DNA from 4 places in the Pseudarthrobacter sp. 05T312 genome. Region 2 is predicted to be linked to each of the others. Evidence: riboswitches for the same ligand, from Rfam matches in the RefSeq annotation. Region 2 holds a riboswitch; each other region holds the start of a gene.

Region 1 (5,120 bases), on a different contig from region 2:
ACGGGCGAAGCCTGGGCAGCCACCCTTGCGGAAAGATAAAAGAGCCGGCCTGGAACGTGATGGGGGACAGGTTCCAGGCCGGCGCTTCATAGAGGTAATCGCTCCGGCTGCCCGGGGGGTTACGCCTTTTCAAAAAAAGTTCGAAATCTTTTTCAGCGGGTTGCTGTCCTGGTCCAACGGGGCACACTGGCGTGCCTGCGGGGTGCCCCTGCCAGCACGAAGGCGTGCACCAGGGCGGGCGTGCGCTCCTCGCCGCATACGGGTACGACGGCGGCGGGCAGCTCCGCCGGCAAGGCGGCAGCAGCTGCTGCGGGTACGGGCGCGGGACGGGAGACGGCCCCGGCGGGACAGAGGTCGGTCACCAGGCCGGTTCCGGCACATTCGCGAACCGCGGCTATCCCCGCCACCACGGCGGCTTTGTCCTCAAAAGGGCCGGAGACGGCGATCACGGCCCCGTCCGGAGCCAGGAGCCGGAACCGGAAAAACGAATCAGCGTCGACGAAGGCTTCAAATTTTCCGGCCATGACGATCCTTCCTTGGGCACCAGGTGGTACAGACGAGTCTGGCGGCGGCACCGGAAGCCTCACAAGACCGCGCGCGTTAAGCCTGTGTAAATTCGTTTTCCGCCACCAAAAACATGCGGCAGGCCACCTGCAATAGGTGGCCTGCCGCCGTCGTCATCCCCCCGTTCCGGGAGGAGTCGTCAGTCGTTGATGAGGTCGTTCACCACGATGGTCTGGTCCCGGTCCGGGCCAACGCCGATGGCGGAGAACCGGGTTCCGGAAAGCTTCTCCAGCGCCAGGACGTAATTGCGCGCGTTCTCCGGCAGGTCCGCCAGCGTCCGGGCTCCGGTGATGTCTTCGGTCCACCCGTCGAAGTACTCGAAGATGGGCTTCGCGTGGTGGAACTCGGTCTGCGTCATGGGCATCTCGTCATGCCGCACGCCGTCGACGTCGTAGGCGACACATACCGGGATCTGCTCGATGCCGGTGAGGACGTCCAGCTTGGTGACGAAGTAGTCCGTGAAGCCGTTGACGCGGGAGGCGTGGCGGGCCAGGACCGCGTCGTACCAGCCACAGCGGCGGGGACGGCCGGTGTTGACGCCGAATTCGCCGCCGGTCTTCTGCAGGTAGACGCCCATCTCATCGAAGAGCTCCGTGGGGAACGGGCCGGCACCAACGCGGGTGGTGTAGGCCTTGATGATGCCGATGGAGCGGGAGATCCGCGTGGGGCCGATGCCGGAGCCCACCGAGGCGCCGCCGGCGGTGGGGTTGGAGGAGGTCACGAACGGGTAGGTGCCGTGGTCCACGTCCAGGAATGTTGCCTGGCCGCCCTCCATCAGGACTACCTTGCCCTCGTCCAGCGCGGAGTTCAGGACCAGGGTGCTGTCGATGACCAACGGGCGGAGCCGCTCGGCGAAGGACAGGAAGTACTCCACGATCTCGTCCACCACCACACCGCGGCGGTTGTAGACCTTGACCAGGAGTTCGTTCTTCTGCCGCAGCGAGCCTTCCACCTTCTGGCGGAGAATCGATTCGTCGAAGACATCCTGGACGCGGATGCCCAGCCGGGCCACCTTGTCCATGTAGGCGGGACCGATGCCGCGGCCGGTGGTGCCAATGGCCCGGCTGCCCAGGAAGCGTTCGGTCACCTTGTCCAGCACCTGGTGGTAGGGCGCCACCAGGTGGGCGTTGGCGGAGACCCGCAGCTTTGAGGTGTCGGCGCCGCGCGCCTGGAGTCCGTCGATTTCCTGGAAGAGGGCCTCCAGGTTCACCACGCAGCCGTTGCCGATGACGGGAACGGCGTTGGGGCTAAGAATGCCTGCCGGCAGAAGTTTGAGTTCGTACTTTTCACCGCCTACGACGACGGTGTGCCCGGCGTTGTTGCCGCCGTTGGGCTTGACGACGTAGTCAACACGGCCGCCCAGCAGGTCGGTGGCCTTGCCTTTTCCTTCGTCGCCCCACTGGGCTCCTACGATCACAATTGCTGGCATGGGATCCTCCCCCATTCGTTCGGGCCGCCCGGGCCCGGCCACCAGGTGGCAGGCCCATGCAGCGCCGTTCATGAGAATGCCCCGAACAGACCGGCCTTCGCACAGCCGCAGCACGGCGCAACGAAGCAAGAGTTCCGGGGCTCTTACCACCCAAGTTTAGCCGATAGGGCACTTTGTCCACTGTTGTGGCCCGCCGCGGCCGTGGAGGTCAGCGTGGTGACGGTCTGCTTGATCAGGTAGCCGTTGCTGCGCTGCCCGAGTGCATAGCAGGGAAGCCGCCCGCAAGGAGCCGCGACATAAAGCGGCGCAGACTTGCCCCAAGGCGGGTCTCTCCATTTATCTGAGAGTGAACCATCCGGAGCGGCCGAGAGACCTGGCTCGATGACGCCGCAGCAACCACGGTCCAGCAGGATTCCTGCGGGCCGAAGGTGCTACTGCCAGGACCGATGGAAAGGAAGATTCCAGCATGCCCCTGAACACCGACCACATCCGCGTCACCCACGCCGGATCGTTGCCCCGCACCCCTGAACTCATCGCCGCCAATGCCGCCAAGGAAACCGATGGCATCACCCCGGAATTCCTGGACCTCCTTGAAACCTCCGTGGTGGATGTGGTCCAGCGCCAGAAGGACCTCGGCATCGACATTCCCAACGACGGCGAATACGGGCACACGATGGCCAACTCCGTGGACTACGGTGCCTGGTGGAACTACTCCTTCGCACGGCTGGGCGGCCTGGAGCCAACCAACGTGGACCGCTGGGCCGATGCCCAGGTGCACCGCTCCTCCCCCGGCAACATTGTCCTGACTTCCTTCCCCGACCGGCGCGACCGGCAGGCGTTCAACGAGGCCTACAACGACCCCTCCTCGGGCATCCTGTCCCACCGCAAGAGCGTGACCCAGCCCAAGATCGCCGGACCCCTGACCTACACGGGCCAGGACCTGGTGGCATCGGACATCAAGAACCTGAAGACCGGCCTCGCCGCCGCCGGGTTGTCCGACGGCTTCGTAGCATCCCTCTCTCCCGGCTCCTGCGCCCGCGTGGCCAACGAGTACTACAAGTCGGATGAGGAACTTGTCTACGCCTGCGCCGATGCCATGCGGGAGGAATACAAGGCCATCGTCGACGCCGGCCTCACGGTGCAGCTCGACGATCCGTCCCTCGCCGAGAGCTGGGACCAGATCAATCCCGAGCCCAGCCTGGAGGACTACCTGAAGTTCATCCAGCTGCGCGTGGAGGCCACCAACTGGGCCCTCCGCGACCTGCCGCAGGAACAGATCCGGCTGCACGTCTGCTGGGGTTCCTGGCACGGCCCGCACACCACGGACATCCCGTTCGCCGACATCATCGGCTCGGTGCTGCAGGTCAACGCCGGCGCTTACTCCTTCGAGGCAGCCAACGTCCGCCACGAACACGAATGGCGCGTATGGGAGGACACCAAGCTCCCCGAGGGCAAAATCATCATCCCGGGCGTCGTGTCCCATGCCACCAACGTGGTGGAACACCCTGACCTCGTTGCCGACCGCATCGTCCGTTTTGCCGACGTCGTGGGCCGCGAAAACGTCATCGCCTCCACCGACTGCGGCCTGGGCGGCAGGGTGCACCCCCAGATCGCCTTCGCCAAGCTGGAGGCCCTCGGCGAGGGCGCCCGCCGCGCCACCAGCCGCCTCTGGTAGCTGCAAGAGGCGAAGCGGGAACCCGCCGGTTCCGTGTTCCGCCGTGGCGGATTCGCGGGACCGGCGTTTCCGTTCCCGGGGGCTTGGTAAACTGGACAAGGCCGACCCGGAGTTGGCCCACCCCAATCAACCGCCGCTGAGGTGTCGCGCCCCCGCGTGCCCATTTCCGTGGCGGCAGCAACGCCAATCCCCGCAGGAGACCCAGCACTTCATGACAGCCCTGGCCCCAGAAACATTCCACGAACAGCTCATGAGCCGCCGCTACGAACCCAGCGTTGCAGCCGTCAACGAACTGTGTGATTCCCTGCAGGAGGCCAAGCCCGGAACCGTGGTGCCCTATGTGGACCCGATGCATGACGTCGACGAATGCCGCATCATCAGCCTGTTCTCCAACATCGGCGAGGCGGACCCGTCCGGATTCATCACGGCCGGTGACCAGGACGCGGCTACCCGCATGCTGGGGCTCCAGTGGAAGCTGGGCCTGCGCCCCGAGTTCGTGATGCCGTGGAACGTCCACCCCTGGCACGTCACCGGCGAAGCCAACGGCAAGTTCACCCCGGACCAGATCCAGGCAGGCCTGAAGCCGCTGCTGAAGTTCCTGGCCCTGGTGCCCCGCGCCTCGGTCATCGTGGCGCATGGAACCGAAGCCAACCGGTTGGCCAATGCACTCCTGAAGACCGAAGTTCCGCTGCTGTGGCGCCGCGGCCTGAAGACCTACAAGGTGCGTTCCCTCAGCGGCCGTGCGTTCGCCGGTTCCCCCGCGCGCCAGGAGGAGTACCTCGAGGACATGCGCGCGGCCTACGCCGACGCCATGGCCCGCACAGGCATCGCCCGTAAAGCCTAGGGTTTCGGCAGGCTCAACCTACGACGACGGCAGGTCACCTTCCTTGGGAAGGTGACCTGCCGTCGTCGTAATTATTCGAATCTAGCCCTCGATGGCCGCTTTCGCGGTGGGATCGGAATCGTTGAGGAACTTTTCGATCCGCTCCGGCTCGTCGGCCTCGCCGATGGCCGATGACGCCCGGCCCAGGGAGTAGAGCGCGCGCAGGAAACCGCGGTTCGGCTCGTGCTCCCACGGGATGGGACCAACGCCGCGCCAGCCGTTGCGGCGCAGCGCGTCCAGGCCCCGGTGGTAGCCAACCCGGGCGTAGGCGTAGGAGTCGATGGTGCGTCCTTCTGTCCACGCCTCCTCAGCCAGCACGGCCCAGAGCAGCGAGGACGTGGGGTGCTTTTCCACCAGGTCCAGGGCCTCGTGCCCGGCCTCCAACTGCGCGTTGACCTCAGTCTCGGCAGGCAGGAGCGTGGGCTCCGGCCCCATCAGGTCCTTGCGGAACTCATCCGACATTTAGAAGGTCTTTCCGGCCGAACCGAGCTGCTTGGTGGCTTCCACCACGCGGGCTGCCAGGCCGGCTTCGGCGGAGGCGCCCCAGACGCGGGGGTCGTAGGTCTTCT
Region 2 (5,120 bases):
ATCTACCAGACCACGTCATTTGTGTTCCCGAGCGCCGAAAGCGCGGCCAACCGCTTCGCCCTGGCCGAACTCGCACCCATCTATACGCGCATCGGCAATCCCACCCAGGATGCCGTCGAGCAACGGATCGCCAGCCTTGAAGGCGGCCTGGCGGCATTGCTGCTGAGTTCGGGGCAGGCTGCGGAGACCTTTGCAGTGCTGAACATCGCTGAGGCAGGCGACCATATCGTGGCCAGCCCCAGCCTTTACGGCGGAACCTACAACCTGTTCGCCCACACCTTGAAGAAGTTCGGCATCTCGGTGACCTTCGTGGCTGATCCTGACAACCTGGACCAGTGGCGCGACGCCGTGCAGCCCAACACCAAGCTTTTCTTCGGTGAAGTGGTGTCCAACCCGCGCCAGGACGTCCTGGATATTGAAGGCATCTCCGAAGTGGCCCACCAGGCCGGCGTGCCCCTCATCGTGGACAACACCCTTTCCACCCCATACCTGATCCGCCCCTTGGAATGGGGCGCGGACATCGTGCTCCACTCGGCCACCAAGTACCTGGGCGGCCACGGCTCGGCCATCGCCGGCGTCATCGTCGATTCCGGCAGGTTCGATTTCGGCAAGGACCCGGAACGGTTCCCCGGCTTCAACACCCCGGACCCCACCTATAACGGCCTGGTCTATGCACGCGACCTTGGCGAAGGCGGCGCGCTCGGCGCCAACCTCTCCTACATCCTCAAGGCCCGGGTGCAGTTGCTGCGCGACCTCGGCTCGGCTGTCTCGCCCTTCAATGCGTTCCTGATTTCCCAGGGCCTGGAGACGTTGAGCCTGCGGGTGGAGCGCCACGTTGCGAACGCCACGGATGTGGCGCGCTGGCTCGAGGCAAGGGACGACGTCGAATCCGTCGCCTACGCGGGGCTGCCGTCCAGCCCGTGGTACGAGCGAGGCCGCAAGTACGGGCCCAAGGGAACGGGCGCCGTCGTCGCCTTCAACCTGGCCGGCGGCGCGGAAGCCGGCAAGCGCTTTGTCGACGCCCTGGAGCTGCACTCGCACGTGGCCAACATCGGCGACGTGCGCTCCCTGGTCATCCATCCGGCGTCGACCACGCACAGCCAGCTCTCACCGGAGCAGCAGGTTGTGGCCGGGGTGCACCCCGGCCTGGTCCGGCTTTCCGTTGGGTTGGAGCACATCGACGACATCCTGGCTGACCTGGAAGCAGGCTTCCGGGCCGCCAAGGGCACCGAAGGGGCTTAAGGAACGACGCCGGCCCCCATGAGAGAGATGCCGGCCCGCCAGTAAGGAGGCCGGCAGGGGGCGCAGCAAGCCGGGAAGTCACAACCAGTCATACTCTTGGCCAGGAGCGGGGGGTGTTTCGTACACTCGAACCAGGTCATGAGTGCCAGTGACAGCCCCGGCTTGCTGGCCGGCAACCCTCCATCCGCGGTGGGGTGCCCCGGGTGAGGACCTGGCCTGCCGGTCAGACGACGGCAGGCAAGCGCGTAGAAGAGGTCTTGCCATGACGGTTACCGTCGCCCGAACCACCATCCCTGAACATGGAATCGTCCGTTACGCCTCCATTGGGGGTCTGGAACTCGAAGCCGGGGGATACCTCCCGGATGTGACCCTGGCCTACGAAACCTGGGGGACGCTCAACGCGGACGCCAGCAATGCCATCCTGATCGAGCACGCTCTGACCGGCAGTACCCATGTGACCCGCGGCGACACCGACGAAGAGGGCTGGTGGGAGCAGCTGGCCGGCCCCGGAGCTCCCGTGGACACGGACCGCTTCTTCGTGGTGTCCATCAACATCGTGGGCGGCTGCTACGGATCCACCGGCCCGTCCTCGCCCGCGCCGGACGGTAAACCCTGGGGCTCCCGGTTTCCCCTGGTCACGCTGCGCGACAGCACCGTTGCCGAAGCCCGGCTCGCGGACCAGCTGGGCATCAAGGACTGGTTCGCAGTCCTCGGCGGATCCATGGGCGGCGCACGGGCCCTGGAATGGGCCGTGACGTACCCGGAACGGGTGCAGCGCTGCGCCGTGATCTCCGTGGGAGCCGCCAGTACTGCCGAGCAGATTGCCTTCGCGCAGGCGCAGACCCTGGCCATCCGGCAGGATCCCCACTTCAACGGCGGAGACTACTACGGCGGTCCGTGTCCGGAGGAGGGGCTGGCCCTCGCCCGCCGGATCGCCCACATCACCTACCGGTCCGCCGCGGAGCTGGAAGGCCGCTTCGGCCGGGAGCCCCAGGCGCCGGAGTCGCCCCTGCAGGGGGAAGTGTTGGCCTCCCGGGGCCGCTACCAGGTGGAAAGCTACCTGGACCACCAGGGCAACAAGCTGGTGAAGCGCTTCGATGCCAACAGCTATATCGCCCTGACCGAGGCGCTGATGAGCCACGATGTCTGCCGGGGACGGGGAACCCTGGCCGAAACCCTGGCCGCCTCCACGGCGCGGTTCTTCGTGGCCGCCGTCGACTCCGACCGGCTCTATTTCCCGGCGCAGTCCCACGAACTGGCCCGGGCCCTGCCCGGGGACGTGGATGTCCATGTCATCCAGGCGCCGATTGGGCACGACGGATTCCTGACCGAAATCGGGCAGCTGGGCGGCCAGCTCCGGAGCAGCTTCCTGGTCTAAACCCCCGGCGAACAGCCGGCAATGTGCATTCCTGCAGATGCCTTCTGCACTAATCGGCGTTGAGGTTGCCCCGCGGGCAGACCATACTCATCGAATCCGGCTTTCGTGGTGTGCATCACATCCGTCTGCCATTGACTGGTCCCCGTGGTGTCGACGACGACGCCGAAGGAGTTCGCATGAGTACGGAAAGCTCCGCCGCAAGGCGTACAGAGGAAACCGACGTCAAGGCCTCAGGCCTGAAGAAAGTGGTGACGGCGTCCATGGCCGGCACGGTCGTGGAGTGGTACGAGTTCTTCCTCTACGCATCGGCCGCCACGCTGGTGTTCGGGAAGGCCTTCTTTCCCAACGCCGGCACCGAACTGGACGGCATCATCGCCGCCTTCCTTACCTATGCCGTCGGTTTCGTTGCCCGTCCCATCGGCGGCATCGTCTTTGGCCACTTCGGAGATAAGTTCGGCCGGAAGCAGCTCCTGCAGCTGAGCATCATCCTGGTGGGGGTCTCGACCTTCCTCATGGGCTGCCTGCCCACTTTCGGGCAGATCGGCTACTGGGCGCCCACGCTGCTGGTCTTCCTCCGGTTCGCCCAGGGCTTTGCCGTGGGCGGGGAGTGGGGCGGCGCGGTACTCCTCGTCGCCGAGCACAGCCCCAGCAAGTCCCGCGGCTTCTGGGCCAGCTGGCCGCAGTCGGCGGTGCCGCTGGGCAACCTGCTCGCCACGGCCGTGCTGTTCGTCCTCTCCTCCACACTGACGCAGGACGCGTTCCTGGGCTGGGGCTGGCGCGTGGCGTTCTGGCTGTCCGCCGTCATCGTCATCATCGGTTACTACATCCGCACCAAGGTCAACGACGCCCCCATCTTCCTGGAGGCCCGCAAGGAAGTGGACGCCGGCCACAAGGGCTACGGCGTAGCCGAGGTGTTCCGGCGGTACCCCCGCGGCGTCTTCACCGCCATGGGCCTGCGCTTCGCGGAGAACATCCTCTACTACCTGGTGGTCACGTTCTCCATCACGTACCTGAAGACCGTGGTGCAGGCCGACACCACGCGGATCCTCCTGCTGCTGCTTGTTGCCCACGCCGTCCACTTCTCGGTGGTCCCCGTGGTCGGTAAGCTGTCGGACCGGTTCGGCCGCAAGCCCGTGTACATGGCCGGCGCCGTCATGGGTGCCACCTGGGGCTTCTTCGCCTTCCCCATGATGGACACCAAGAACGACTTCGTCATCCTGGCGGCCATCATGATCGGGCTGGTTTTCCACGCTTTCATGTATGCCGGGCAGCCGGCCATCATGGCGGAAATGTTCCCGACCCGGATGCGGTATTCCGGCGTCTCGCTCGGCTACCAGGTGACGTCCATCGTGGCGGGTTCCCTGGCACCGATCATCGCTGCCTCGCTCCTGGGCACCTACAAGTCCTCTGTACCGGTAGCGGTGTACCTGCTCATCGCGTGTGCCATTACCGCCGTCGCGGTCTTCTTCCTGAAGGAAACCCGGGGCATCTCGCTGCACGATGTTGACGCCGCCGACGCCAAGGGCACGGCAGACCTGCTCGCGGCCAGCAGGAAGTAGGCCCATGAAAGCCGCCGTCCTCTACTCCACCGTTCCCGCCCCGGCCGCAGCCGGGGGAAAGCAAAGCTACGCCGAGTCCCGGCCGCTGCTGGTGCAGGAGCTGGAACAGCCGGAGCCGCGAGCCGGTGAGCTCGGAGTTTCCATCACCTACTCGAGCCTGTGCCATTCGGACCTTTCCGTGGTGGACGGTTCCCGGGTCCGGCCGCTACCCATGGCCCTGGGACACGAGGCCGTGGGGCGGGTGGTGTCCGTGGGGGACGGCGTGGCCGACGTGTCCGTGGGCGACCATGTGGTTCTGGTGTTCGTGCCCAGCTGCGGCCAGTGCCGCTCCTGCCTGGCCGGCCGGCCGGCGCTTTGCCACCGGGCAGCTGAGGTGAACGGATCCGGTGACCTGCTCCATGGTCCGGCACTGTTGCGGACGCCGGCGGGGGAGCGGATCAACCACCACCTGGGCGTTTCCGCCTTCGCTGATTACGCGGTGGTTGCGCGGGAATCAGTGGTGGTGATTGACGACGACGTCCCGGACACCGTCGCGGCGATGTTTGGTTGCGCCGTGCTCACCGGAATGGGAGCAGTGTTCAACACCGCCGCAGTTGGCACCGGCCAGTCCGTGGCAGTGTTCGGCCTGGGCGCCGTGGGCCTGTCGGCCGTGATGGCGGCCCGCCTGGCAGGGGCCGCCAGCGTCATCGCCATCGACCCCAACCAGGGGAAGCACCAACTGGCCCGCGACGCCGGGGCCACCGCGGTGGGGACGCCGGAGGACGCGGGGCGGCTGATTGAGGAAGCAGCCGGCGACGGCGTCGACGTCGCCATCGAAGCGGTGGGCTCGGCCGCTGTGATCGCGTCCTGCCTGGCGCAGGTCACCAGGGGTGGCGCGGTGGTCTCGGTGGGCCTGCCCCACCCCTCTGCAGAGTTGACGGTACCGGCCCTGCAGTTCGCCG
Region 3 (5,120 bases), on a different contig from region 2:
GTGCATGATCCGGGAGAGCCGGTGCACCCAGGGGACGGAGGTGTCCAGCTGGTTCCAGACCAGGCCCAGGCTTCCGTGCGGGCGCAGGACGCGCGCCAGCTCGGTGCTCGCTGCTAGGGGATCGCACCAGTGCCACGCCTGGGCAACGGTGACGACGTCGAAGGCAGCGTCGGGAAGGCCTGTCGCCTCGGCCGTCCCCGGTGCAGCCGTGGCGGCGGGGCAGTGGGCCGTCAGCTGGGCGAGCATGTCCGCGGAAGGGTCGACGGCGGTGACGTCCAGTCCCATGGCCAGCAGCAGCGCGGTGAACTTTCCGGTACCTGCGCCGACGTCCAGGGCGTCATGGGCTCCGGCCGGTACCAGCCACCGCGCGGATTCGGCCGGATAGCCGGGCCGGACGCGCTGGTAGTGGCGGCCGCCGTCCTGGAAGCTCTGCCCGAGCTCCGTGCGCCGGCCGTGATCAAGCCTGGGGCCACCCCGAACCACGCGTGGCCTCCTTCTGGTGCTGCCTGCGGATGTCCTTCGAATTTACCGCATGACCGGCATCAGCAGGCAGTCGCTGCCCCGCGGCCTAGTCGTCGAGGCAGGGGGCTGCGCCGGCCGTCCCGGGGGTATTGGGTGCCCAGTGCGGGTAGGTGCGGAAGTCGTTGGCGGGCACCCAGCGGCCAGCATCCACCACGTAGTCCCATCCCAGTCCCTTGCTGCGCAAAGCCCGGATACCGGCAAGGAGGCGTTCGGCATCCTCCAGCCGCGAGCCCACGCCGAAACTCGCCCGGAGGGAGCCGGAAGGCAGGCCCAGGCGCTTCAGCAGGGGATGGGCGCAGAAGCGTCCGTCGCGCAGGCCCACCCCGTGCTCTGCGGAAAGGTAAGCGGCCACCAGTCCTGCGTCGTAGCCCTCCACCGAGAAGTTGACCACGCCGATGGTGTCCGTTTCCGGGTTGGTGTCCTTGAAGATCTGGTGGACGGTGACGCCGTCGATGTCCTGCAGGCCCTCCACCAGGAAGGAACGGATGGCGGATTCGTGGGCGTGCCACCGGTCCTGGTCGAGTTCGGCGATGACCTGGGTGGCGCGGGCCAGGGTGGCGGCGCCGAGGACGTTCGGCGAGCCCCCCTCGTGGCGGGCCGGGCCAGTGGCCCAGCTGACGCCGTCGAGCCGTGCTTCCTTGACGGCGCCGCCGCCGGCGAGGTGGGGGACGCCGCTGTCCAGCCAGTCGGGACGGCCCACCAGGACACCCGCGCCGAACGGCGCGTACAGCTTGTGGCCGGAAAAGGCGAGGTAGTCGACGTCGTCCGCGCTGATGTCCACCCGGCGGTGCGGCGCGAGCTGGGCCGCGTCCACCACGATCCGCGCGCCGTGCTGGTGGGCCAGCGCGGCCAGGGCGCGGATGGGAAGAATCTCGCCGGTGACGTTGGAGGCGCCGGTAACGGCCAGCAGGCTGACGCCGCCCTGCTCCAGTTCGGTCCGGACGGCGTCAAGGGTGCCGGTGATGGTGTCGGCGGCAACGATGCTGCGGTGCGGAACGCCCTGCCATGGCAGGAGGTTGGCATGGTGTTCGATGTCCAGGTAGAGGACTTCGCCGTCATGCCGGCCGCCGGTGGCAGGCAGGCAGCCGGCCAGGAGGTTCAGTGAGTCGGTGGTGTTGCGGGTGAAAATGACCGAATCATCCTGCCGGCCGCCCACGAAGTCCCGGACAATGCTGCGGGCGTTCTCGTAAACGGACGTGCTGATTTGGGACGCGTAGCCGGCACCGCGGTGGACACTGGCGTAGTAGGGCAGGATCTCGTTCAGGTAGGCGGAGACCACGGAGAGCGCCGGAGCCGATGCGCCGTAGTCAAGGTTCGCGTACCGGATGTGGCCCCCGGAAATCAGCGGTGCCTGGATTTCGGCGCCTGTGACGGCAGCGAGGGGACGGCGGGCAGCGGCGTGGCGATCGCCGGGAGTGCCGGATCCGGCAATGGCGGGCTGGGGGGAGACGGTGGCAGTTGTCACAGAGACCTCACTTGGATACAGGACTCCGGCATAGGGAATCCGCGCTTGCCGCATCCACTCCGGACCGGCCTGGTCGTCACCCGGGGCACCCCGCCGCGAATGGAGGGTTGCCGGCCAGCAAACCGGGGTTTTGCGCTGGCACTCGTGACCTGCATAAAAGCGTAGGACATGGGGCGGCCAGGATTGAAGCCGCGGCAATTGTTAAGGGCTTTGTTACGCAATATCGAATAAACGACGCCGGACACCCCCGTCTGGAGGTGTCCGGCGTCGCAATATTCGCCTAAGGGGCAGAACCGTGGCAGTTACAGCAGATCGTCCAGATACGGGTTGAGGCGGTGCAGCACCTCGGAGTGCAGGATCGAGTTGGTGGCCAGTGCGTTCCCTCCGAACGGTCCGTCTTCGCCTTCCAGGGAGGTGAACCGGCCGCCCGCCTCAACCACGATCGGCACCAGCGCAGCCATGTCGTAGAGGTTGAGCTCCGGTTCGCAGGCGATGTCCACGGAGCCCTCTGCCACCATGCAGTAGGACCAGAAGTCGCCATAGGCCCGGGTACGCCAGACGTCCTCGGTCAGCCCGAGGAACTCGTTGAGGTTTCCGCGTTCCTTCCAGCCGCTGAGGCTTGAGTAGGAGAGGGAAGCGTCGGAGAGGGTCGAGACGTTGGACACGCGGAGGCGGGTGGCAGCGGCCAGGGACCTGCCCATGTACGCGCCCATGCCCTTTGCCGCCCACCAGCGCTTGCCGAGGGCCGGTGCGCTGACCACGCCCACCACGGGTTCGCCTTCGTCCACCAGGGCGATCAGCGTGGCCCAGACCGGCACCCCGCGGACAAAATTCTTGGTCCCGTCGATGGGATCGATGATCCAGCGCCGCGAACCGTGCCCGGTGCTGCCGAATTCCTCGCCGAGGACGGCATCGCGGGGCCGGGAACGGGAGAGCTGGCCCCGGATGGCTTCCTCGGCTGCCTTGTCGGCGTCGGTGACGGGCGTCAGGTCCGGCTTGGTCTCAACGTGGAGGTCAAGGGCCTTGAAGCGGCTCATGGTCTGGTCATCCACGGAGTCGGCCAGGACATGGGCCAGGCGCAGGTCATCGTTGTAGCTCGAAGCGGGTTGGATCATGGTTACAAACTACCGTCTGCGGACGCATCTGCCGGGAGAACGCGTCAGTTGACGCTGCCAAGCTCCTTGGTTTCCTGCGCTTCCATGCGCGGATCAGCCCCAAGCAGGCGCCGGAGCGATGCGAGGCGTGCCGGGCCCGTGGGACCTGCGTGGCCGCCCGCCACCCAGTCATCGAGCCCGCAGTCCACCGCCGTTGCAGTGTGCTTGCAGCCGCGTTCACAGTTTTCGATCCCGGGGGAGAGGTCCGGGAATGAGCGCAGGATCCGGTCCGGGTCCACGTGCGCCAGTCCGAAGGATCGGATACCGGGGGTGTCGATGATCCAGCTGCCGGCCGGCGCGTCAGCCAGGCGCAGGGCCAGGGCTGACGACGACGTGTGGCGGCCACGCCCCGTGACCGCATTCACTCCGCCCGTCGCCCGCTCGGCGCCGGTCAGGGCGTTCACCATGGTGGACTTTCCCACACCGGAGTGCCCGAGCATCACGGTGACCTTGCCGTCGAGGTGGGCGCGAAGGGCTGCCACCGCGGCGCTGTCCAGCCGGGCGGAGAGGCCGTCGTCGGACCGTGCATCGATTCCGGACGCCTGCGCGTCCGCTGTCCGGCTGATGATTACCGGAAATTCCAAGTGCGTGTAATTGGACAGCAACCCGGCCGGGTCCTTGACGTCGGCCTTGGTGACCAGCAGGATCGGTTCGATCCCGGCGTCGTAGGCTGCCACGAGGGCGCGGTCGATGAACCCGGTGCGGGGCTCCGGGTTGGCGGCCGCCACCACGATTACCAGCTGGTCTGCGTTGGCCACCACGGCCCGCTCGATGGGGTCGGTGTCGTCGGCGCTACGGCGCAGGAGGGTGTGGCGGTCCTGGATTTTCACCAGGCGGGCAAGCGTGTCCGGCGCGCCGGACACGTCGCCCACAAGCGAGACGAAGTCACCGGCGACAACCGGTGACCGGCGGAGTTCGCGGGCACGCGCTGCGATGACGATGCGCTCGTTGTCCGAGTCCTCGCCCACCACTGCCGTGTACCGGCCACGGTCAACCGTAATGATCCGCCCGGTCTCGGCGTCGTCGTGGCTGGGCCGGTCCTTGGTGCGCGGGCGGGAACCTTTCTTGCTGGGGCGGATCCGGACGTCGGATTCGTCCCAGGAGTCAGTGCTCCGCGCCACTGCCACGCCCTTCCGGCCGCGGTGCCCCGGGAGCGGACTGGGCCAGCATGCCGGCCCACAGCTGCGGGAAGTCGGGCATGGTCTTGGCGGTAGTGGCGATGTCCTCCACCTGGACGCCGCTTACCGAGAGACCCAGGATTGCCCCGGCGGTGGCCATGCGGTGGTCGGCGTAGCTGTGGACGACGCCGGCGTGCAGCGGCGCGGGCCGGATGACCAGGCCGTCGCTGGTTTCCTCGGCGTCGCCGCCGAGCCGGTTGATTTCCGCGACCAGGGCCGCGAGCCGGTCAGTCTCATGCCCGCGAAGGTGGGCGATCCCGCTGAGCCGGGAAGGCCCCGTGGCAAGGGCGCAGAGTGCCGCGACCGTAGGAGCCAACTCGCTGGTGTCGGCAAAGTCGCCGCCCTTGATTTCGGGGCCGCCGGTGACGGTCAGGATTCCGTCCTCAAGGGTGACCGTGGCTCCCATCCGGGCGAGGATCCCGCGCCAGAGGTCGCCCACCTGCTGCGTTTCCGTGGGCCAGTTGGGGATGCGGACCGTGCCCTGCGAGGCCAGGGCCGCTGCCAGGAAGGGCCCGGCGTTGGAGAGGTCCTGTTCGATTCTTTGGTCGAAGGCCCGGATGGGTCCGGGCGCCACCACCCAGTGGTTGGGGACCGAATCGTCCACGGACACGCCGGCGCCGCGGAGGACGGCCACCGTCATGTTGATGTGGTCCAGGCTTGGCACCGGCTTCCCGACGTGCTCAAGGTGCAGGCCGTCGTCGAACCTTGCTCCCACCAGCAGGAGGGCGGAGACAAACTGCGAGGAGGCGCTGGCATCAATCACCAGGTGACCGCCCCGGACTGCGCCGGTCCCTTCCACCA
Region 4 (5,120 bases), on a different contig from region 2:
CACACGCAATATCGCCGGGGAGGTAGAGGGAGATCCAGGCCATGCCGTCCCGGTCTGGGGTGTATTCCATCCGCCGGTCGGCCACTCCCTTTGCATGGCGTTTCTCGATCGATTCGGGGTGGTGGCGTTCCCGCCAGCCCCGGACCTTGGCCCGGAACCGGGACGGTACGAGGTCGCCAGGGGCCGCGCCGCGGGCGGGGTTGGCTGCGTCGGGGTCGAAGAAATGCGCCACTAGGGACGCCGCGCCCTCAGGGGTGAGGCTCTCGGTTTCGTCCGCAATGATGCGGGCGTGCTGCCACGACATCGCGCCCGCGGCCAGGGCGTTCATGACGGGCGGCAGAGAGCAGATCCGCCGTGACTGCTCCACCAACGCCCCCGCTGCGCCGGAGCTGATGGTCAGCACCCCAGCGATCTCCTCCACCACAGACATGTCTGTGTAAGTGCGGTCCTCGACCGAGGCGTTCGGCGGGGTCAGGGCGCGCTGGAACTCCACGGCCTCGGCAGTGTCCTGCGCCTGGTCTGCGCTGAGTTGCGCGGCAAGTCGGGACCGAAGTTCCAGCCGTTCCAGCCGGATTTCATACCGCCGCTGCAACACATCCACACCGGCACCAGCACCCGCCCCGGCAGCAAGGAAAGAGTCCTCACGGTTCAGCGAAGCAAGGGCGGCAACAGAGGCATCGATTGACGCCAGCACCACCCCGACACCACCGCTGGTTCCCATACCGACATCATCCAACGAGGCACTGACATCTGTATTTGGCCAGGCGGACCTGGTCCCGTCCCCGCTAGATCTGCTTCAGCGCCTGCTCGAGGTCGCGGAGGAGGTCTTCCGGGTCCTCGAGCCCCACCGAGAGCCTGACCACCCCGTCACTCAGGCCGATCGCGGCACGCCCCTCCGGGCCCATGGCGCGGTGGGTGGTGGTGGCCGGGTGCGTGATCAGGGACTTGGCATCACCGAGGTTGTTGGAAATATCGATGATCCGCAGCCCGTCCAGGAGGGCGAATGCCGCTTCCTTGCCCGAGCGCCCGCCGGTCGGGGCCAGTTCGAAGGTCAGGACCGTTCCGCCGGCACTCATCTGCTTCGCGGCCAGCCCGTACTGCGGGTGCGACTTCAGGAGCGGATACTTCACCCAGCCCACCGCCGGTTGTTCCTCCAGCCACTCGGCGAGGCGCAGCGCGGTGGCGGACGAGTGGTTGACGCGCAGGCCCATGGTCTCCAGGCCCTTGGTCAGGACCCAGGCGTTGAAAGCGGAAAGCGCGGGGCCGGTGTGCCGCATCAGCTGCTTCACCGGTCCGTCGATGAATTCCTTGGTGCCCAGGATGGCGCCGCCCATCACCCGGCCCTGCCCGTCGATGTGCTTGGTACCCGAGTAGACGATGACGTCGGCACCGAGGTCACCGCAGCGCTGCAGCAGGGGAGTGGCAAAGACGTTGTCCGCCACCACGGTGGCACCGGCCGCATGGGCCAGCTCACTGACGGCGGCGATGTCCACGATCTCCTGCATGGGGTTCGACGGCGACTCGAAGAACACGGCAGTGGTGGGCTTGGACAGGGCTTCGCGCCACTGGTCCAGGTCCGGGCCGTCCACAAAGACCGTCTCCACACCCCAACGGGGCAGGATCTCGTTCAGGACCACGAAGCACGAACCGAACAGTGACCGGGCGGCCACTACGCGGTCGCCGGCAGCCAGCAGGGCACCCAGCGCGGTGAACACGGCGGACATGCCCGACGCCGTCGCAAAGCAGGCTTCGGTGCCTTCCAGCAGCCTGAGCCGCTCCTGGAAGGTGGCCACGGACGGGTTGCCGTAGCGGGAGTAGACAAAGCGCTCGTCCTCACCCGTGAAGGCGCGTTCGGCTGCCGCAGCGGATTCGTAGACGAACCCGGAGTTCAGGAAGATGGCCTCGGACGTTTCCTGGAAGTTGGAGCGGTCCAGTCCTCCGCGGACTGCCTGGGTGTCGGGGTTCCAGCCGGGGGCGTCTGGGTTGAAGGTCACTTAGTTCTTTCCGAGGTTGGTGGGGAGGCCGCGGTTCTTCCAGCCGTTGACGGTGCGTTCGCCGTAGCGGTCCGGCTCGCCTTCGAAGCCCTCCAGCACGTTGTACGCGGTGAAGCCGGCCTGGGTGGCGGCCGAGGCAGCCGCGATGGACCGCTGGCCGGAGCGGCACAGGAAGAGCAGTTCCGCCTGGGGATCCTCCGGCGCCTGCGCCTGGAGGTCCTTGACGAAGTCGGGATTGGGGATGCCGCCGGGGAAGGTCCACTGGATGAACAGCGGATCGTTGTCAGTGGCCTTGGTGTCCGGGATGCCGATGTGGGCCCATTCGCCCTCGGTGCGGACGTCAACCAGGATGGCGCCCTCCTCCAGCTTGGCCCACGCTTCCTGCGGCGTCAGGTCTCCTGCGTAGCTCATGCGTGGCCCTCGCCGTCGAAGTCGCCCTCAAGGTCGGCGTCGAGCCGGTCCACCGCGGTGGCGACGGCGGCATCGGCTGAGGCGATCGCGGCCGGAAGGACGATTGCCTGCGCCACGATGACGCTGGTGCCGTTGAAGGTCGCCGCCGGGCTGCCGTGCAGGACGTAGCCGTCGGCGAGTGCGGCGGAGATCCGCTCGCAGAATTCACGGGTGTCCGCGCCGGTAATCAGGCGGTAGGACAGTCTTTCGTCAGGGGCGGGTGCGTCGGACACGACGGATCTCCTTCTTTCACGCTTGCAGCTCGAATCGGTCGATATGCCGAGTATTCACCTGAGGCACCCCGCCGCGAAAGGGAGGGTTGCCGACCGGCAAGTCAGGGCTTGGCGCCGGTACTCATTACTCCCCAAAAACGTAACACCTGCCGCGCCCAGCCGCATCGCCGCCGTCGTCATGTTCCGTCATTGAGCTGCCCGCCACGCGGCGCTGGGACTGCCGCGGACCGATAAAGTTCTTACGGGGGGCGCCGCCCCGTATCCAGAGCAATGAGTACCGGGGGTCCTTGTCAGCATGCGGGCACACGTATCGCAACACCACGCCGCCATCCGGCGTCACCGTCCGCGTTCCGCCGCGGCCTTCCTGGCCGCCGTTTTCATCGCCCTCCTGGCAGTGGTGGCCCCGGCGTCCCCGGCGCAGGCGGCCGGACCGACACCGGACAAGGGCAAACCCTGGCTGGGGGCGGTCCTCGAATGGGGTGAGGACACGGCCGCGGGCTTCAGCGACCGGCTGGGCGCAAGCCCGGCGCTCTTCGGCCACGACATCACCATTCCGTACCGCGAATCCGAGCGGAATGACATCGAGGGCTTCCTGCAGCAGACCGCAGCCAAGGGCGCCCACGCCATGCTCACGGTCAAGCCGTCGGTGCCGCTGGACCAGCTCGGCACCGCGGAGGCGGAAGCGTTCGCAGCGCAGGTGCATGACCTGACCTCGGGATTCAAGGGCCAACTCCTGGTCCGCTTCGCCCCCGACATGAATGCCAGCTGGGTGGCCTGGGGCCAGCAGCCGGCCACGTACCGGCAGGCCTTCCAGGCCGTGGCGGCAGCCTTCAAGAAGGACGACGGCGGCCGGGCCACCATGGTGTGGGCGCCGTACCTGGGGAAGGACTACCCCTTCGACCGGAACCGGAATGCGCCGCAGCCGGGAAGCGACGGCTTTGCCCTCCTGGACACGAACGGGGACGGAACCTGGAACGGAAGCGACAGCGCCTACGCTCCCTACTACCCGGGCGACGACGCCGTGGACTGGGTCGGGCTGGCGGCCTACCATGACGACACTGCCGGAGCGGCGGCCGTCAACTCCCTCCCGCATGCGGGCGAACTTGAAGACATGCTGACGGCCTCCGGCAGCGAAAACTTCTACGGCACCTACGCCGAAGGACACAAAAAGCCCTTCCTGCTCCAGACCTCAGCGTTCTACAGCCCGGCGTCCGGCGGGGCGCCCGAGCGGGACATCAAGACGGGGTGGTGGGACCAGGTAGTGTCAACTGCCACCTCTCCCGCTTTCGCCGGGACGGCCGCCGTGGTGTGGGACGAACGGACCAGCACGCGGGACACCGGCGTTGCAAGCATCAGCTGGCTGCTCACGGGAAGCCCGGACATCGCCAAGGCCGCCCTGGACCGGCTGAAGGCATCGCCCATTGTCACCGGCCCGGTCACGGACGTGGCATCCGCAGGCACGTACGTCCGCGCCAACACACTTACGGGGGCGGCCGCGTGGACTCTCGCTGCCGCCATGGTCATCCTCCTGGTGGCCCTGTGGCAGGTCCCGCGCCGGATCACCGCCGCCACGTCCTGGAGCTACCAGGATCCTTCCGCCAGGGATTCCCGGGTAGACCTGCTGCGCGGAATGGCCATTGTCTTCGTGGTGGTCAACCACCTGGGCTTGGCCTCGCTGTTCCAGCTGCTCACCCAGGAGGCGGTGGGTTTCGTGTCAGGCGCTGAGTTGTTTGTCCTGTTCTCCGGCCTGGTGGTGGGAATGGTGTACGGGCCCAAGGCCAAGGAGGATTTCGGCCGGGTGGTGGACCTGACGTCCCGCCGGGCCGGGAAGCTCTATGTCACTGCCCTGGCGGTGCTGGTCGGCGTCTTCCTGCTGTCCCTGCTCCCGTTCTTCCACACCGAGGCCCTGACCACGTTCGTGGACCAGGGAACCGGCGGCGCCGGACACAGCGGCGCGGGACGGACCTACGACCTCTACGCGGGCATGTCCTCGCTGTTCCAGTTCCCCGTGCCGCCCCAGGTGCTTCCGGCCATCGTGCTGCTGCAGTTCGGGCCCTGGCAGTTCAACGTCATGGGCCTTTACGTGGTGCTGCTGCTGGTCAGCCCCCTGATCCTCGCCGCCCTCAACCGCGGTAAGGCCATCTGGGTGTTGCTGGCGTCCTTCGCCGTGTATGCGGCCGGGGCGGTGACCAGGTTCCGGCTCCTGCCGTCGCAGTTCGAGGACTCGTTCCCCCTGCTGGTGTGGCAGGTGCTTTTCGTCCTCGGCCTGGTTGTCGGCTACCACCGCCGCAGCATCGTCGCGTGGCTCGCGGCGCACACCTGGGTGGTGGCCGCCTGCACCGCGGCGGCATTCGCACTGGCCTTCCTGTCCTGGGGCAACCCGTACCTGGCCAACAACTACGACGTCCGGCTGGCGCTCATGCCGGATGCCACCTACCGGGCC

Evidence for each region. Region 2 has a riboswitch for S-adenosylmethionine ahead of metX (homoserine O-acetyltransferase MetX). Riboswitches for the same ligand answer to the same signal wherever they lie in the genome.
Region 1: it holds a riboswitch for S-adenosylmethionine, as region 2 does, so the genes downstream of both, AC1DIP_RS11695 (cobalamin-independent methionine synthase II family protein) here and metX (homoserine O-acetyltransferase MetX) in region 2, are expected to answer to the same signal.
Region 3: it holds a riboswitch for S-adenosylmethionine, as region 2 does, so the genes downstream of both, AC1DIP_RS03970 (aminotransferase class V-fold PLP-dependent enzyme) here and metX (homoserine O-acetyltransferase MetX) in region 2, are expected to answer to the same signal.
Region 4: it holds a riboswitch for S-adenosylmethionine, as region 2 does, so the genes downstream of both, AC1DIP_RS05600 (DUF1737 domain-containing protein) here and metX (homoserine O-acetyltransferase MetX) in region 2, are expected to answer to the same signal.

What each region holds. Positions count from the first base shown of each region.
Region 1 covers NZ_JBFTLY010000007.1:97,679-102,798, forward strand. The annotation lists gene AC1DIP_RS11685 (DUF1508 domain-containing protein) at 153-524, opposite strand; gene AC1DIP_RS11690 (adenylosuccinate synthase) at 704-1,993, opposite strand; SAM riboswitch class I at 2,342-2,446, shown strand; gene AC1DIP_RS11695 (cobalamin-independent methionine synthase II family protein) at 2,460-3,668, shown strand; gene AC1DIP_RS11700 (uracil-DNA glycosylase family protein) at 3,880-4,512, shown strand; gene AC1DIP_RS11705 (DUF3151 domain-containing protein) at 4,594-5,013, opposite strand; gene fbaA (class II fructose-bisphosphate aldolase) at 5,014-5,120, opposite strand, start outside.
Region 2 covers NZ_JBFTLY010000010.1:94,478-99,597, reverse strand. The annotation lists gene AC1DIP_RS14145 (bifunctional o-acetylhomoserine/o-acetylserine sulfhydrylase) at 1-1,242, shown strand, start outside; SAM riboswitch class IV at 1,377-1,492, shown strand; gene metX (homoserine O-acetyltransferase MetX) at 1,505-2,620, shown strand; gene AC1DIP_RS14135 (MFS transporter) at 2,797-4,179, shown strand; gene AC1DIP_RS14130 (zinc-binding dehydrogenase) at 4,184-5,120, shown strand, end outside.
Region 3 covers NZ_JBFTLY010000001.1:803,599-808,718, forward strand. The annotation lists gene AC1DIP_RS03965 (class I SAM-dependent methyltransferase) at 1-483, opposite strand, end outside; gene AC1DIP_RS03970 (aminotransferase class V-fold PLP-dependent enzyme) at 569-1,987, opposite strand; SAM riboswitch class IV at 2,024-2,137, opposite strand; gene hisN (histidinol-phosphatase) at 2,290-3,102, opposite strand; gene rsgA (ribosome small subunit-dependent GTPase A) at 3,147-4,262, opposite strand; gene aroA (3-phosphoshikimate 1-carboxyvinyltransferase) at 4,246-5,120, opposite strand, start outside.
Region 4 covers NZ_JBFTLY010000002.1:317,703-322,822, reverse strand. The annotation lists gene AC1DIP_RS05615 (HNH endonuclease signature motif containing protein) at 1-721, opposite strand, end outside; gene AC1DIP_RS05610 (O-succinylhomoserine sulfhydrylase) at 786-1,994, opposite strand; gene AC1DIP_RS05605 (rhodanese-like domain-containing protein) at 1,995-2,405, opposite strand; gene AC1DIP_RS05600 (DUF1737 domain-containing protein) at 2,402-2,677, opposite strand; SAM riboswitch class IV at 2,691-2,806, opposite strand; gene opgC (OpgC domain-containing protein) at 2,973-5,120, shown strand, end outside.